DNA from 2 places in the Dorea sp. YH-dor226 genome. Region 2 is predicted to be linked to the other one. Evidence: predicted binding sites of a transcription regulator. Region 2 holds the regulator's gene; the other holds the start of a gene.

Region 1 (7,648 bases), on a different contig from region 2:
TTTCTGAGATTGCAGACTACTTCCGTCCGATTCGTGATGAAGCTCTGGAAAGCGGACTTCTGAATCCGAAGAATATGGGAGTTAATATCAAGACTCTGCTGTATCAGGTGCCGGGAGGTATGTTATCTAACCTGACTTCTCAGTTAAAGGAGCAGGGTGCAGAGGATAAGTTCTACGATGTACTTGAAGAGGTTCCAAGAGTGCGTAAAGACCTTGGAGAGCCGCCGCTTGTAACACCGTCTTCTCAGATCGTCGGTACACAGGCAGTGTTTAATGTTCTGATGGGCGAACGTTATAAGATGGCTACAAAAGAGACAAAAGATATCTTAAGCGGAAAATATGGTGAGACTGTTAAACCGTTCAACGAAGAAGTGAAGGAAAAGGTTCTTGGAAAAGATGCAGAAGTTATTACCTGCCGTCCTGCAGATCTGATTCCGGACGAACTGGATACTCTGCGCAAGGAATGTGGACAGTGGATTCAGCAGGATGAGGACGTGCTTTCTTATGCACTGTTCCCGCAGGTGGCTGTTGACTTCTTTAAATACAGAGCCGCACAGCAGACAAAGGTAGATACTGAGATGGCAGATACCAAGAATGGAAGCTATCCGGTATAGGAACGGATTGCTGACAGGGATAAATAAACAGATGAGACCGGAAATCAAGTTCGTTTAACTTGTTTTCCGGTTTTTGTCTATCATGTCGGACTCGGGGTTCTCTACTTGATTATTCTCCCACAAGGCTATATAATAGAAACGATGTCTGGTAGGAAGGTAATGCTAAATGGGAAGCAAGAATGAATTATTGAAAAAAATAGATGACGGTTATCCGAAGTTTAGTAAAGGTCAGAAGAAACTGGCCGATTATATTCGGAAAGCCTATGATAAAGCCGCATTTCTGACGGCGGCAAAGATGGGAGAGGAAGTCGGTGTCAGTGAATCGACGGTCGTTCGATTTGCGACTGCGCTCGGATATGAAGGATATCCGGAATTCCAGAAGGCTCTTGGTGAACTGGTTCGGACGAAACTGAATTCCATTCAGAGAATGGAAGTTACTTATGGAAGGATCAGTCAGGGCGAGATCCTGGCTTCCGTACTTCAGTCAGATATTGAAAAGATCAAGCTTACAATGGAGACGCTTGATCACGATGCATTTGAAATGGCTGTAGATACCATACTGAAAGCAAAAAGAATCTATGTGATCGGTATCAGAAGCTGTTCTCCACTTGCCAGCTTTTTGAGCTTTTATCTGAATCTGATCTGTGAAAATGTGACGGTTGTCAATACTAACAGTTCCAGCGAGATCTTTGAGCAGTTGATTCGGATCAGTGAAAAAGATGTGATTATAGGGATCAGTTTTCCAAGATATTCTATGCGTACATTGAAGGCGCTGGAATTTGCAAGTAACCGGAAGGCTACAGTTATTACGCTGACAGACAGTATCCATTCGCCGATGACACTGTATTCTTCCTGTAATCTGATTGCAAGAAGCGATATGGCTTCGATCGTGGATTCACTGGTTGCGCCTTTGAGTGTTGTGAATGCGCTGGTAGTTGCACTTTGTATGAAGAAACAGAAAGAGGTCATTACAACACTGGAGACACTTGAAGAAATCTGGGACGAATATCAGGTATACAGTAAGGATGAACTGAACATGGTTGGAGATACGATGGAACTGTCGGGAACATCAGTAAGAGAGAATGAGGATAAAGAAGATGAGTAAAGTACTGATCGTGGGCGGCGGTGCTGCCGGTATGTTTGCTTCTTTGGCTGCAGCGGAGAGTGGACATGAAGTCCTTGTGTTTGAAAAAAATGAAAAACTGGGTAAAAAGCTGTTCATTACCGGAAAGGGAAGATGTAACCTGACCAATGCCTGTGATATGGAACAACTGTTTCGGGCAGTGATCTCCAATTCCAAATTTTTATACAGCAGTTTTTATGGCTTTACGAATCAGGATGCGATTGCTTACTTCGAGTCGCTTGGGCTTCGGACGAAGATTGAACGTGGGGAGAGAGTGTTCCCGGTATCAGACCATTCCTCGGATGTCATCCGTGCTCTGTCAGAACGGATGCATTTTCTGGGAGTTCAGGTTTTCCTGAATACAACGGTAAAAGAAATTGTTGAAAAAGAAGGTGTGTTCCACTCTGTTGTGCTGGAAGATGGGAGAAATGTGCATGGTGATGCATGTATCATTGCAACCGGAGGTTTGTCTTATCCAAGTACAGGTTCTACCGGAGATGGTTTCAGGTTTGCAGAAGCACTGGGGCATCAGATTACGGAATGTATGCCATCGCTGGTTCCGATGGAGACGAAGGAACCCTGGGTAAAAGAATTGCAGGGACTGTCTCTTAAAAATGTCAATGTGACGATATGTGACGGGAAAAAGAAGCTCTATGATGAGTTTGGTGAGATGCTTTTTACTCATTATGGAGTCAGCGGACCTCTGATCTTAAGTGCAAGCAGTTATGTGGGTAAAAAATTGAAAGAAAAGGAACTTCAACTGAGTATCGATCTGAAACCAGCACTGTCGGCAGAACAGCTGGATCGCCGTATCCTGAAAGAGTTTGAAGAGAATCAGAACCGGCAGTTCAAAAATGCGATCGGAAGTCTGTTCCCTTCCAAATTAATTCCGGTAATGCTTGGATTAAGCGGGATACCATCGGAGAAAAAAGTAAATGTGATATCGAAGGAAGAGAGAAGTTATTTTGTGAATCTGATCAAGCATTTTTCCATGACGCTGACAGGTCTTCGTGATTATAATGAGGCAATCATTACCAGGGGAGGTGTCCGGACAAAAGAGGTTGATCCGGGTACTATGGAGTCAAAACTGGTGAAGGGTGTCTACTTTGCGGGGGAAGTACTGGACCTGGATGCATTGACGGGTGGATTTAATCTGCAGATTGCATGGTCCACTGCCTATGCGGCGGGAAACAATATAGATTGATACGAAGGAGAAAAGTATGAAGGGAAAATATCAGTTCAAGTATGTAGAAACACAGGAAGTACTGACCGAGTATATGAAAGTGAATGGTTTGCTGAAAATACCAAAAACATATCGAATGGTTGTCACGACAGGCGGGCTGTTTGTATTGACCATTATGCTGCTGAATACGGATGTTCTGAAAAGAAATATTGGAGAGATCTTTCTTTTTGCATTGAAGTTTCTCGTGATATGGGCACTTGTGTTTGCGGCTGCACAGATCGTCGGAAAGACGATTGGTAAAAAAATGGAATTTCTGGCAGCGACGGGTGATGCAGAAACAATCTATGAAAAGAGAATGCAAAAATGGAAAAAACCGGCGGAAGTGAAAATTGACTTTTATGAAGAATGCTGGATCAGTCATGTGCATGGAAACTCACAGACACTTCATTACAGAAATGTTGCCAGAATCATTGAAAGCGAGGAAGTTATTGCAATGATCGTGAATTCAGAAGAAGGCGGACAGAGATTTTTCGCGATTCTGAAAAATGGAATTCTGGATGCGGATATAGAAGAGTTTAAACAGTACCTTTTGGAAAAATGTCACGGAGTGAAAAAAGGAATTGAACAGGTGAGTGTTGCAGAAAAAAAGAAAAAGTAATAATGAGGAGAAAGAATCATGGGATATAATGTGGCGATTGACGGACCGGCAGGTGCGGGGAAGAGCACGATAGCAAAACTGGTAGCGCAGAAAAAGGGTTACATCTATGTTGATACGGGAGCAATGTACCGTGGGCTTGCGATTCATTTTCTGGATCAGGGAATTCAGGCGAATGAGACAGAAAAAGTAATTCTGGCATGTCAGGATGCTGAGGTGACAATCCAGTATGAAAATGGGGTACAGCAGGTGTATCTGAATGGAAGAAATATCACCTCCAGACTGCGGGATGAAGAGGTGGGAAATATGGCATCTGTCACATCTGCAATTCCTCAGGTGCGATCAAAGCTTCTGGAATTACAGCAGAATCTTGCCAGGACGCAGAATGTAATCATGGATGGAAGAGATATCGGAACCTGTGTGCTTCCGAATGCGGATGTTAAGGTGTTTCTGACAGCCAGTGTTCAGACAAGAGCAAAAAGACGTTACGATGAACTCTGTGAAAAGGGAATCGCATGTGATCTTAAGGAAATTGAAGCAGATATTGAGCAGAGAGATCACCGTGATATGACAAGAGAGATCGCACCTCTTAAGCAGGCAGAAGATGCAGTTCTGGTAGACAGTTCCCGCATGACGATCGAAGAAGTGGTAGATGCGATCGTAAAACTGTGTGAATAACATCGAAAGGATAAGAATGGAATCATGAAGATTGAACTTGCAAAAACTGCCGGCTTCTGCTTCGGGGTAAAACGGGCAGTAGATACGGTCTATGCACAGGCCCGGGAGCATGAGGGGGAGAAAATCTATACTTATGGTCCCATCATTCATAACGAAGAAGTCATCAGAGATCTGCAAAAACAGGGAGTGGAAGTGCTCTGTAATGAGAAGGAACTGGATGCGGTTGAATCGGGAATTGTGGTGATTCGCTCGCACGGGGTTCCAAGATATATCTGTGAAAAGATAGAAAAAAGGGGACTGACCTGTGTGGATGCAACCTGTCCGTTTGTAAAGAAGATTCATAAAATTGTGGAAGAGGAAAGCGCCGAGGGAACGCATGTTATTATTATCGGAAATGGCGAGCATCCTGAGGTTCAGGGGATTCGCGGATGGGCCGGCGATCGTGTTACTGTAATACAGACGGCAGAGGATGCGCAGAAGTTTCATCTTGAAGAAAATGCAGGAAAGATATGCATCGTAGCACAGACGACATTTAACTACAATAAATTCAAAGATTTAGTTGAAATTATCTCAAAAAAGGGGTATGATATAATTGTTTTAAATACGATTTGTAATGCGACGAAAGAACGGCAGGAAGAAGCGCGTCACATTGCAGAGAGAGTAGATGCTATGGTTGTGATAGGAGATAAGCGTAGTTCAAATACTCAGAAGTTATTTGAAATCTGTAAAGAAGAATGTTTGAATACGTACTATATACAGACACTTGACGATTTGGATATGAATCAATTAAGGTCCGTGGAAACAGTAGGTATTACAGCAGGGGCATCCACGCCCAAGAAAATAATTGAGGAGGTTCAAAATAATGTCAGAATTAACTTTTGAACAAATGTTGGAAGATTCATTTAAAACAATTAGAAACGGAGAGGTTGTAGATGGTACAGTCATCGATGTAAAACCTGATGAGATCATCTTGAATATAGGTTACAAGGCAGACGGTATCATTACAAGAAGCGAGTACACCAATGAAACAAATGCCGATCTTACAACAATGGTTTCTGTTGGTGACAAGATGTCCGCAAAAGTATTAAAGGTGAATGACGGAGAAGGTCAGGTTCTGCTGACATATAAGAGACTGGCTGCTGAAAAGGGAAATGAAAGATTAAAAGAAGCTTTTGAGAATCATGAAGTATTGAGAGCTCCGGTCGCTCAGATCCTTGGCGGTGGATTAAGCGTAGTGGTTGATGAAGCAAGAGTATTCATCCCTGCAAGTCTTGTGTCTGATACTTATGAAAAAGACCTGAGCAAATATCAGGATCAGGAGATTGAATTCGTAATCAGTGAATTTAATCCCAGAAGAAATCGCGTGATCGGTGACAGAAGACAGCTTCTGGTTGCTGAACGTGCAGAAAAGCAGAAAGAATTGTTTGAGAAGATCCAGGTTGGCGACAGAATGGAAGGAACTGTTAAGAATGTGACAGATTTCGGTGCATTCATTGATCTTGGTGGTGTTGACGGACTTCTTCATATATCTGAAATGTCCTGGGGACGTGTGGAAAATCCTAAGAAAGTATTCCAGGTAGGCGAGAAAGTTGAAGTTATGATCAAAGATATTCATGAGACAAAGATCGCATTAAGCCTGAAGTTCCCTGAGACAAATCCATGGGCAAATGCAGCAGCAGATTATGCTGTTGGAACTGTTATTACAGGTAAAGTTGCAAGAATGACGGATTTTGGTGCATTCGTAGAACTGGCACCGGGTGTGGATGCACTTCTTCATGTTTCTCAGATTTCCAGAGCGCATGTTGATAAACCGTCAGATGTTCTGTCAGTAGGACAGGAGATCACTGCAAAGGTTGTTGACCTGAATGAAGCTGAAAAGAAGATCAGCTTGAGCATGAAGGCTCTTGAGCCGGTTGCTGAAGAGAAAGCGGAGACAGAAAATGTGGATGAAAGTGCTGCTGAATAATAATCAGAAAGCGAACTTTGAATACCGATTATATTAAGATAGAGGCACTATGCCTCTATCTTTTCTATGTTAAAAAATCGACAAGATGTATTTGGAAATATACAAAGGATTTGTCCGTATCTACTGGATAATCGGGGGAAATTCTTGTATAGTATATAAAGAGAAAAAAGGAAGGAAGGAAAAAAGGATGGCATTGTTAACATTTAAGGGTGGTATCCACCCGGATGACGGCAAGAGCCTGGCTAAAGATAAGGCGATTGTCGACGTAAAACCTAAGGGCGATCTGGTATATCCAATGTCCCAGCACATCGGCGCTCCTGCAGCTCCGGTAGTGGCTGTTGGCGATCATGTATTAAAGGGCCAGATGATCGCTGAAGCCGGAGGATTTGTATCCGCGCCTATCTATGCATCAGTTTCTGGTAAGGTCAAAGCAATTGCTCCACATCTGAATCCAACAGGGGGAACTGTAAATAGTATTGTAATTGAGAATGATGGGGAATATCAGGAAGTAGAGTATCCTGCAGTGAAACCGCTGGAAGAGATGAGCAAGGAAGAGATCCTGAACGCGATTGGCAATGCCGGCGTTGTAGGTATGGGTGGTGCAGGTTTCCCGACAAGAGTAAAATTGTCACCGAAGGAACCGGATAAGATTGACTATATTATTGCAAACTGTGCGGAATGTGAACCTTATATTACTGCAGATTACAGAACGATCATGGAGACCCCGGAGAAACTGGTCGGTGGAATGAAGATTGTCCTGAAGCTGTTTGATAATGCGAAGGGACTGTTTGGTGTAGAGGATAATAAGCCGGATTGTATTGAAAAATTAAAAGAGCTTACAAAAGATGAACCACGTATGGAAGTGCTTGCGCTTAAGACGAAGTATCCACAGGGTGGTGAGCGTCAGCTGATTTATGCTACAACAGGAAGAGCAATTAACTCTGCAATGCTTCCTGCAGATGCAGGGTGTGTTGTAGACAACGTAGCTACACTTGTGAGCATCTATCAGGCAGTGGCAGAAGGTAAACCGTCTATGGAGCGTGTTGTTACTGTAAGTGGTGATGCAGTGGCAGAACCAGGAAACTTCAGAGTACCATTTGGTATCAATCAGCAGGAACTGGTTGAAGCAGCAGGCGGATTTAAGACAGAACCGGAAAAACTGATCTCTGGTGGTCCGATGATGGGATTCTCCATGTTCACGCTTGATGTTCCGGTTACCAAGACATCTTCTTCCATTCTTGGATTTACAAAAGACGAAGTTGCGAAGTTTGAGCCTTCCGCATGTATTAACTGCGGACGATGTGTGGATGCATGTCCGAGCCGTCTGATTCCGTCAAGACTTGCCGATTATGCGGAACGTCAGGATGAAGCAACGTTTACAGCTCATGAGGGACTGGAATGTATGGAATGTGGTTCTTGTAGTTTTGTC
Region 2 (7,648 bases):
CTTCTGTAATCTGAAAGCCCAGACGCCCCATTCCCGTATCCAGCTTAATGTGAACATATACTTTTCTTCCCATACGTTGTGCAAGTTCGGATACTTCTTCAGCCATCTCCTTTGTAAATACTGTCATGCGAATCTCATTCTCAATCATGTCTTCCCACTGATCCGGAAAGATACAGCCAAGAACAAGTATTGGCTTTTTGATTCCTGATCTCTTCAGGTGAACAGCTTCGTCAAGCGTTGCTGCCGCAAAGCCCCAGATATACTCTTTCGGATCCAGCACTTTTGCAATCTGTGCAGCTCCATGTCCATATCCGTCCATCTTAATAACGGCCATGATCTGAACACCCTCTTTAATATTGTTTTTCATCATCTCTATATTATATTCAACTGCATCCAAATCGACCCTCGCCATAACTCTGCTATACTTCTTCATAAGCCAACTCCTCCTGATCTATGAACACTTTGCCTATATTTTCAATAAGATCTTCTGCCATAACGCTATAGCTTCCCATGATCTTCCGGGCATAATCTCCGCAACAGCCGTGCAAATAGACTCCCAGAACTGCTGCATCATATCCGGATACTTTCTGTGCCATCAGACCTGCGATCATCCCCGCAAGGACATCTCCTGATCCGGCTTTTGCCATTGCACAATTGCCGGACAGATTCACATATATGCGGGATCCTGAAGATGCAACCATCGTTCTGGAATCTTTCAACGCTACGACTGCCGGATGTTGTTCCGTGAATTCTCTCAGAACAGCTGTCCGGTGTTCCCGGATCTCTGATACCATTTTGCCGGACAATCGTTCCATCTCCTTCATATGAGGAGTCAGCACGATCTCTCCGTCCGATACCTGCTTCAGTGCTTCCATATTCTCTGATAACAGATTCAGTCCATCCGCATCAATCACACACGGTACCTTTATATTTTTCAGTGTTGTCTGTAGGATCTTCTTCGACAAGTCGTTCGTTCCGAGCCCGGATCCGATACATACGGTATCGGCCCACGCAAGAAGCGAACACAGTTTTTCTTCTTCAAAGGACTCGTAGGCAGTAATAATTGCTTCCGGCAGCAGAGTCTGAAGAATCACACGATTCTCCTCCGGAGTATAGATCTGCACCAGTCCTGCTCCGGCCCGATACGCTGCTTTGGCATTCAGATATGCTGCTCCTGACATTCCCCTGCTTCCGGCAATTACCAGAAGCTTTCCATATGTTCCTTTATGTGAATCCGCCTTTCTGACCGGCAGCAGACGGCTATATTCTCTTCTATCATACGTATATGCCACAGATATGTCATCCCTGATCCTGTCTGTGCAGATTCCTATGTCAACAGGATAGATCTCTCCGGCGTATTCCCGTCCCGGATACATCTGAAGTCCCAGCTTTTCAAGCTGAAAAGTAACCGTAATATCTGCATGAAATGCGATTCCCAACACCGCACCATTCCCGGAAGAGATTCCGGACGGAATATCGACTGCAACCTTTATTCCCGTCGAACGATTCATCTGATCGATGATCTCACGATAGTTCCCCTCAATCTTTCTGCTCAGTCCCACACCGAAGATCGCATCGATCAGTACGCTGTATTTTGCCTCTTCGTATCCATATATAATCTTGCCTCCGGCTTCCTTAAGGAGACGCATCTGTTCTTTTGTCTCTTCTGTACAATGCTCCTTATTGCCAATAAAACAGGCGGTAGCCGGATATCCCATCCTGGTAAGGATTCTCGCAATTGCCAGACCATCTCCGCCATTATTCCCGGAGCCACATACAACACAGGCTCTGGACAGATCCAGATATCTGTCTGTCATTACCTGCACACAGCATCTGGCAGCCCGCTCCATCAATACAAGGGACGGAGTACCTATTGTCTGGATCGTATACTGATCTGCAGCCTTCATCTGACTGCCATCCACCAGATATCGCATTGTCTCACCCCCATATCAAAGAACGTGTAAGAACAGGCATGTCTGCACATGCCGGACCTTACACGTCTACATCATCTTTATTTTTTGTGTTCTTCGTTATAACGGCTTATATTATAGGATAACTGCATAAGACTTTCAGATAAATGCACATTTTCCACGATGATATTCTCTGGAAGATTCAGGTCTGTATGTGCAAAATTCCAGATCGCACGTACCCCGTTTTCAACCAGCATATTCGCAACCTCAATTGCCTTTTCTTTTGGAATCGTAAGAACAGCAATATCTATATTATTATTCTGTACAAAAGACTTCAGATCATCCATCATACGTACCGGAACGCCCCGGATTGCCACACCCTCCAACCGTGGATTCACATCAAAGATTCCCTTTAATATAAAACCACGTTTTTCAAATGCTGCATAGTTGGCCAGTGCCTGCCCCAGATTACCAGCTCCGATAATAATAATATTGTGATCTTCTTCAAGTCCGAGAATCTTACCAATCTCTGTGTACAGATACTTTACATTATATCCGTATCCCTGTTGACCAAATCCTCCGAAATTATTAAGATCCTGACGAATCTGTGACGCAGTCACTTTCATTCGTTTACTGAGATCATTTGAAGAGATTCGTTCTACTCCATTTTCTAAAAGTTCTCCCAAATATCTGTAATACCTTGGCAACCTTCGTATTACCGCCTGCGATATCTCTCTTCCTTCCAATGTATTCACCTTCCTGTTATAGTCTAAAGATATTATATAAAATCGGAAGATTAATGTCAAACAATAGTTGTAATTTACACCATTTCCGTTATAATTATATCGTATGCAAAGGAGGAAATACCATGATATTAGCATGTCACGGAATCAATAAATCCTTCGGTGAAAACGTAATTGTCGCCGATGGATCATTTCACATAGAGGATCATGAAAAGGCTGCACTGGTCGGACCAAACGGCGCCGGAAAGTCTACTCTCCTGAAGATGGTCGTCGGAGAACTGCCTTCTGACGGCGGAACTGTCATTCTCACAAAAGGAAAGACTCTCGGCTATCTCGCACAGCACCAGCAGATGCAAAGCGGCAATACCATCTATGAGGAAGTGAAGCTTGCCAAGTCAGAGATCATCTCCATGGAACAACAGATTCGTTCTATCGAACTGGAATTAAAACATCTCTCCGGTGCGGAACTGGAAGCACGTCTGAACACTTACAACCGCCTGACTGCCGCTTTCGAACGCGCCAACGGATATGCCTATGAAAGTGAAATTACGGGCGTTCTTAAGGGTCTTGGCTTTACAGAAAACGATTTCTCCAAGCCGGTTGACACACTTTCCGGCGGACAGAAAACACGCGTATCTCTTGGAAAGCTGCTCCTCACAAAACCGGATATTCTCCTGCTGGATGAGCCTACCAACCACCTGGATCTGAATTCCATCTCATGGCTTGAGACTTATCTTCTCAACTATCCGGGGGCTGTTCTGATCGTCTCCCATGACCGGTACTTTCTGAACAGAGTTGTCACAAAGGTACTGGAAATCGAGCAGGGATCTTTGATGACCTATCAGGGCAATTACAGCGATTACGCCGACAAGAAAAAGAAACTTCGGGAAGCGCGACTGAAGGAATATCTGAACCAGCAGCAGGAAATCAGACACCAGGAGGCTGTCATCGAAAAACTTCGTTCTTTCAACCGTGAAAAATCCATTAAACGTGCAGAAAGTCGCGAAAAAATGCTGGAAAAGATGAAGCCTGTAGAGAAGCCCCAGGAGCTGAATACGGAGATTCATCTGACACTGGAGCCTTCCTGTGTCAGTGGAAACGATGTATTAACGGTAGAACACTTAAGCAAATCATTTCCGGGGCAGACCTTATTCTCTGACATCAGCTTCGAAATAAAACGCGGAGAACATGTTGCAATCATTGGCGACAACGGAACCGGCAAAACCACATTATTGAAAATCCTGAATCAGGTAGTTTCAGCTGACAGCGGAACCTTCTCGCTTGGAACGAATGTAAAAATCGGATACTATGACCAGGAACATCACGTCCTTCATATGGAAAAAACCATCTTCGATGAGATATCGGATGACTATCCGACACTGACAAACACCCAGATCCGCAATGTTCTTGCAGCATTTCTCTTTACCGGAGAGGACGTCTTCAAACAGATCAGCTCTCTGAGCGGCGGGGAGCGCGGACGTGTTTCACTTGCGAAACTGATGCTGTCCGAAGCAAACTTTCTGATCCTTGATGAGCCAACCAACCATTTGGATATCACCTCCAAAGAAATTCTGGAAAAAGCATTAAATGATTACACCGGAACTGTATTGTATGTCTCTCATGACCGATATTTTATTAATCAGACCGCAACAAGGATCCTGGATCTGGTAAACCAGACATTTGTCAATTATATTGGTAATTATGATTATTATCTGGAGAAAAAAGAAGAACTGACAGCCATCTATGCCGGCAGCACTGCTTCGGCTCCAATTCCCGGAAGTGTAAAGGCCGCTTCTTCCGCAGCAAAATCTTCCACGAATTCCATCACAGATTCCAAACTCAGCTGGCAGGAACAAAAAGAAGCTCAGGCACGGGAGCGAAAACGAAAAAATGAACTGAAAAAGACGGAAGACCGCATCTCTGATCTCGAAGAACGCGATGCCGAAATCGATGAATTAATGATGCAGGAAGAGATCTTTACGAATTCAGTAAAATGTCAGGAACTGGCAAAGGAAAAAGCTTCTATCGCAGAAGAACTTGCAGAATTATATGAAAAGTGGGAAGAACTTGCAGAATAAAGAAAGGAAACATTATAAAAACCAGGATATCACCTTTCCGAATATGATATCCTGGTTTTTCATGTACAAGCAACGCTCCCTGAAATTTACATCTGATGCCTGACCACCGTATACTCGTCTCCATAACTGTAATACGGACAATCCCGATATGTATTTGTCACAAACCGATATAGCTCGTCCTCATCCAGATCCATCTGACAGACGTAACATTCATAATCTTCATCATATTCATAATGTGCACAGGACTCACAATTACTTTTCATACCACACGACTCCTTTCATGGGAACCAGTATAACAAATTATGTTTATTTCATAATTTACTGCAATTTTTCCGCAATTGCTTTGATGAAGTTCTCACTGTTCAATACAGTTAGATTCTCCAGCGTCGTAATCAGTGCCAGATCTTTTGTCATCTTTCCTTCTTCAATCGTGTCAATCGTTGCCTTTTCAAGTTTATCGGCAAATTCCATCAATTCCTGATTGCCATCGAGCTCGCCACGTTTTCTCAGCGCACCTGTCCATGCAAAGATTGTTGCAACAGAGTTGGTTGATGTCTCTTCCCCTTTCAGATGCTTATAATAATGGCGCTGTACCGTTCCATGTGCAGCTTCATACTCATAATATCCTTCCGGTGATACCAGTACAGAAGTCATCATGGCAAGTGAACCAAATGCAGAAGACACCATATCACTCATAACATCTCCGTCATAGTTCTTGCAGGCCCAGATATATCCGCCTTCGGACTTCATGACACGGGCTACCGCATCATCAATCAGTGTGTAAAAGTATACGATACCTGCCTTTTCGAACTTTTCAGCATATTCTGCATCATAGATCTCCTGGAAGATATCTTTAAATGTATGATCATATTTTTTAGAGATTGTATCCTTTGTAGCGAACCAAAGATCCTGTCTGGTATCCAGCGCATAGTTAAAACAGCTTCTTGCAAAGCTTTCAATGGAACCGCACAGATTATGTATTCCCTGTGCCACACCGGCTCCTGCATAGTTATGTACCAGTTCTCTTGTCTTTGTTCCATCTTCTGCCGTATATACAAGCTCAACCTTCCCGGGTCCTGGAATCTTCATTTCTGTGTTTTTATAAACGTCACCATACGCATGTCTTGCAATCGTAATTGGTTTCTTCCAGTTTTTCACACATGGTTCAATGCCTTTTACCACGATTGGCGCACGAAATACCGTTCCATCCAGAATCGCACGGATCGTACCATTCGGACTCTTCCACATCTCTTTCAGATTATATTCTGTCATACGTGCTGCATTTGGAGTGATCGTTGCACATTTTACGGCAACTTTATACTTCTTTGTCGCATTTGCCGCATCAACAGTAACCTGATCATTCGTCTCATTACGGCATTCAAGACCCAGATCATAGTATTCTGTATTCAGTTCAACAAATGGTTCCAGCAGATTTTCTTTAATCATTTTCCAGAGAATTCTGGTCATCTCATCTCCGTCCATCTCCACAATAGGTGTTGTCATCTTAATTTTTGCCATCTTTACATCTTCCTCCTGTTTGAATCTTTGTCGCTGTTTCCGTAGGTTTTATAGTTCTATATTTCATTCAGATGCAGATTTTTCATAACATTGATGATATGCTGATTTGCAAGCTTTTCAGCCAGATCTGCATCCTTTGCTCTGATCGCATTTAATATTTCGCGATGTTCTTCAATAGACCGCTGAGCACGTGTCGGTGCTTCTACCGACATCGTCCTTGCCATCTGTACATACTTGTGAAAATCTTTTAACACATGTTCCAGTATACGACTATCGGACGCTTCATACAAGATCTTATGGAACTTTCCATCCATCTCTGACACCTGTTCCGCCTGTCCATTCCTTTTTTTGTGCAAATGATATTCCGACAGGAGTATGATCTCCTCCAGTTCTTCTATCTGCTCATCTGTAATATTTTTCGTAGCCCATCTTGCACATAATCCCTCCAGCTGGGAACGAATCTTATAGATATCTTCCACATCTTTTGCAGTGATGCCTGTTACGTAAGCCCCTTTATTCGGGATGATCGTAACAAGTCCTTCCAGCTCAAGCTGCCTTAGTGCTTCTCTGACCGGAGTCCTGCTCACGCCAAGCTCCTCTCCGATCGTAATCTCTCTTAATTCTTCGTGTTCCTGATAAACTCCATTTAAAATATCTTCTCTTAATCGTTGAAAAACCTTTCCCCGTAAAGATCCGTCACGATATTCCTCCATATTCTCACCTCTATCTGACCAGACTGATTCCCAGTTTCTTACAATTTTCTTCAATCACCTGTAATAGTTCTTCGTCTGTCAAAACGGTAACTCGTCCATCTTCATATTCCTGATCTACCCAGTCTTTTACACAGCTTACAAGTTCTGAGTTTTTATCCACCTGTTTTTCTTCCGGAAGGCTGAAGTAGGAATTAATCCAGTGTGCGATTCCTGCAAGTCCGGAAGTATTGGATACTGCAACAAGCGGCGGACGATTCAGAAACTTGCCTGTATCAAAGATATTGTAGATCTCTTCATTCTTCAACAGTCCATCCGCATGAATTCCCGCTCTTGTAACATTAAAATTCTTACCGACAAAAGGAGTCCTTGACGGGATCTCATATCCAATCTCTTTCTCATAATATTCTGACAGTTCCGTGATCACACGTGTATCCATACCATCCAGCGTACCGCGAAGCTGTGCATACTCAAATACCATTGCCTCCAATGGAGTATTGCCGGTGCGCTCTCCGATTCCGAAAAGAGAACAGTTCACACCACTCGCTCCATACAGCCACGCAGTTGAAGAGTTGCTTACTGCTTTATAAAAATCATTGTGTCCGTGGAATTCAATCAATTCGCTCGGTACTCCCGCATGTACCCGGATTCCGTAGATGATTCCCGGAATGGATCTCGGGATCACTGCA

What was found. Region 2 encodes Rex, which represses fermentation and respiration genes when NADH is low (regulators of the CRP and FNR family bind a similar motif). Its sites were predicted from a motif close to ATTGTTAANTANTTAACAAT; they were not measured.
Region 1: rsxC (electron transport complex subunit RsxC) is a predicted target of Rex. The motif match lies at 6,285-6,304, and genes of this name have one in related genera.

The regions. Positions count from the first base shown of each region.
Region 1 is NZ_JBDOHS010000008.1:110,043-117,690, reverse strand. It holds gene ABE547_RS08855 (oxaloacetate decarboxylase subunit alpha) at 1-614, shown strand, start outside; gene ABE547_RS08850 (MurR/RpiR family transcriptional regulator) at 781-1,719, shown strand; gene ABE547_RS08845 (NAD(P)/FAD-dependent oxidoreductase) at 1,712-2,941, shown strand; gene ABE547_RS08840 (hypothetical protein) at 2,958-3,578, shown strand; gene cmk ((d)CMP kinase) at 3,597-4,253, shown strand; gene ispH (4-hydroxy-3-methylbut-2-enyl diphosphate reductase) at 4,278-5,135, shown strand; gene rpsA (30S ribosomal protein S1) at 5,116-6,219, shown strand; gene rsxC (electron transport complex subunit RsxC) at 6,407-7,648, shown strand, end outside.
Region 2 is NZ_JBDOHS010000004.1:91,904-99,551, reverse strand. It holds gene alr (alanine racemase) at 1-433, opposite strand, end outside; gene ABE547_RS05070 (NAD(P)H-hydrate dehydratase) at 420-1,934, opposite strand; gene ABE547_RS05065 (redox-sensing transcriptional repressor Rex) at 2,012-2,656, opposite strand; gene ABE547_RS05060 (ABC-F family ATP-binding cassette domain-containing protein) at 2,779-4,731, shown strand; gene ABE547_RS05055 (DUF6472 family protein) at 4,818-4,994, opposite strand; gene ABE547_RS05050 (NADP-dependent isocitrate dehydrogenase) at 5,050-6,249, opposite strand; gene ABE547_RS05045 (GntR family transcriptional regulator) at 6,306-6,962, opposite strand; gene ABE547_RS05040 (2-isopropylmalate synthase) at 6,973-7,648, opposite strand, start outside.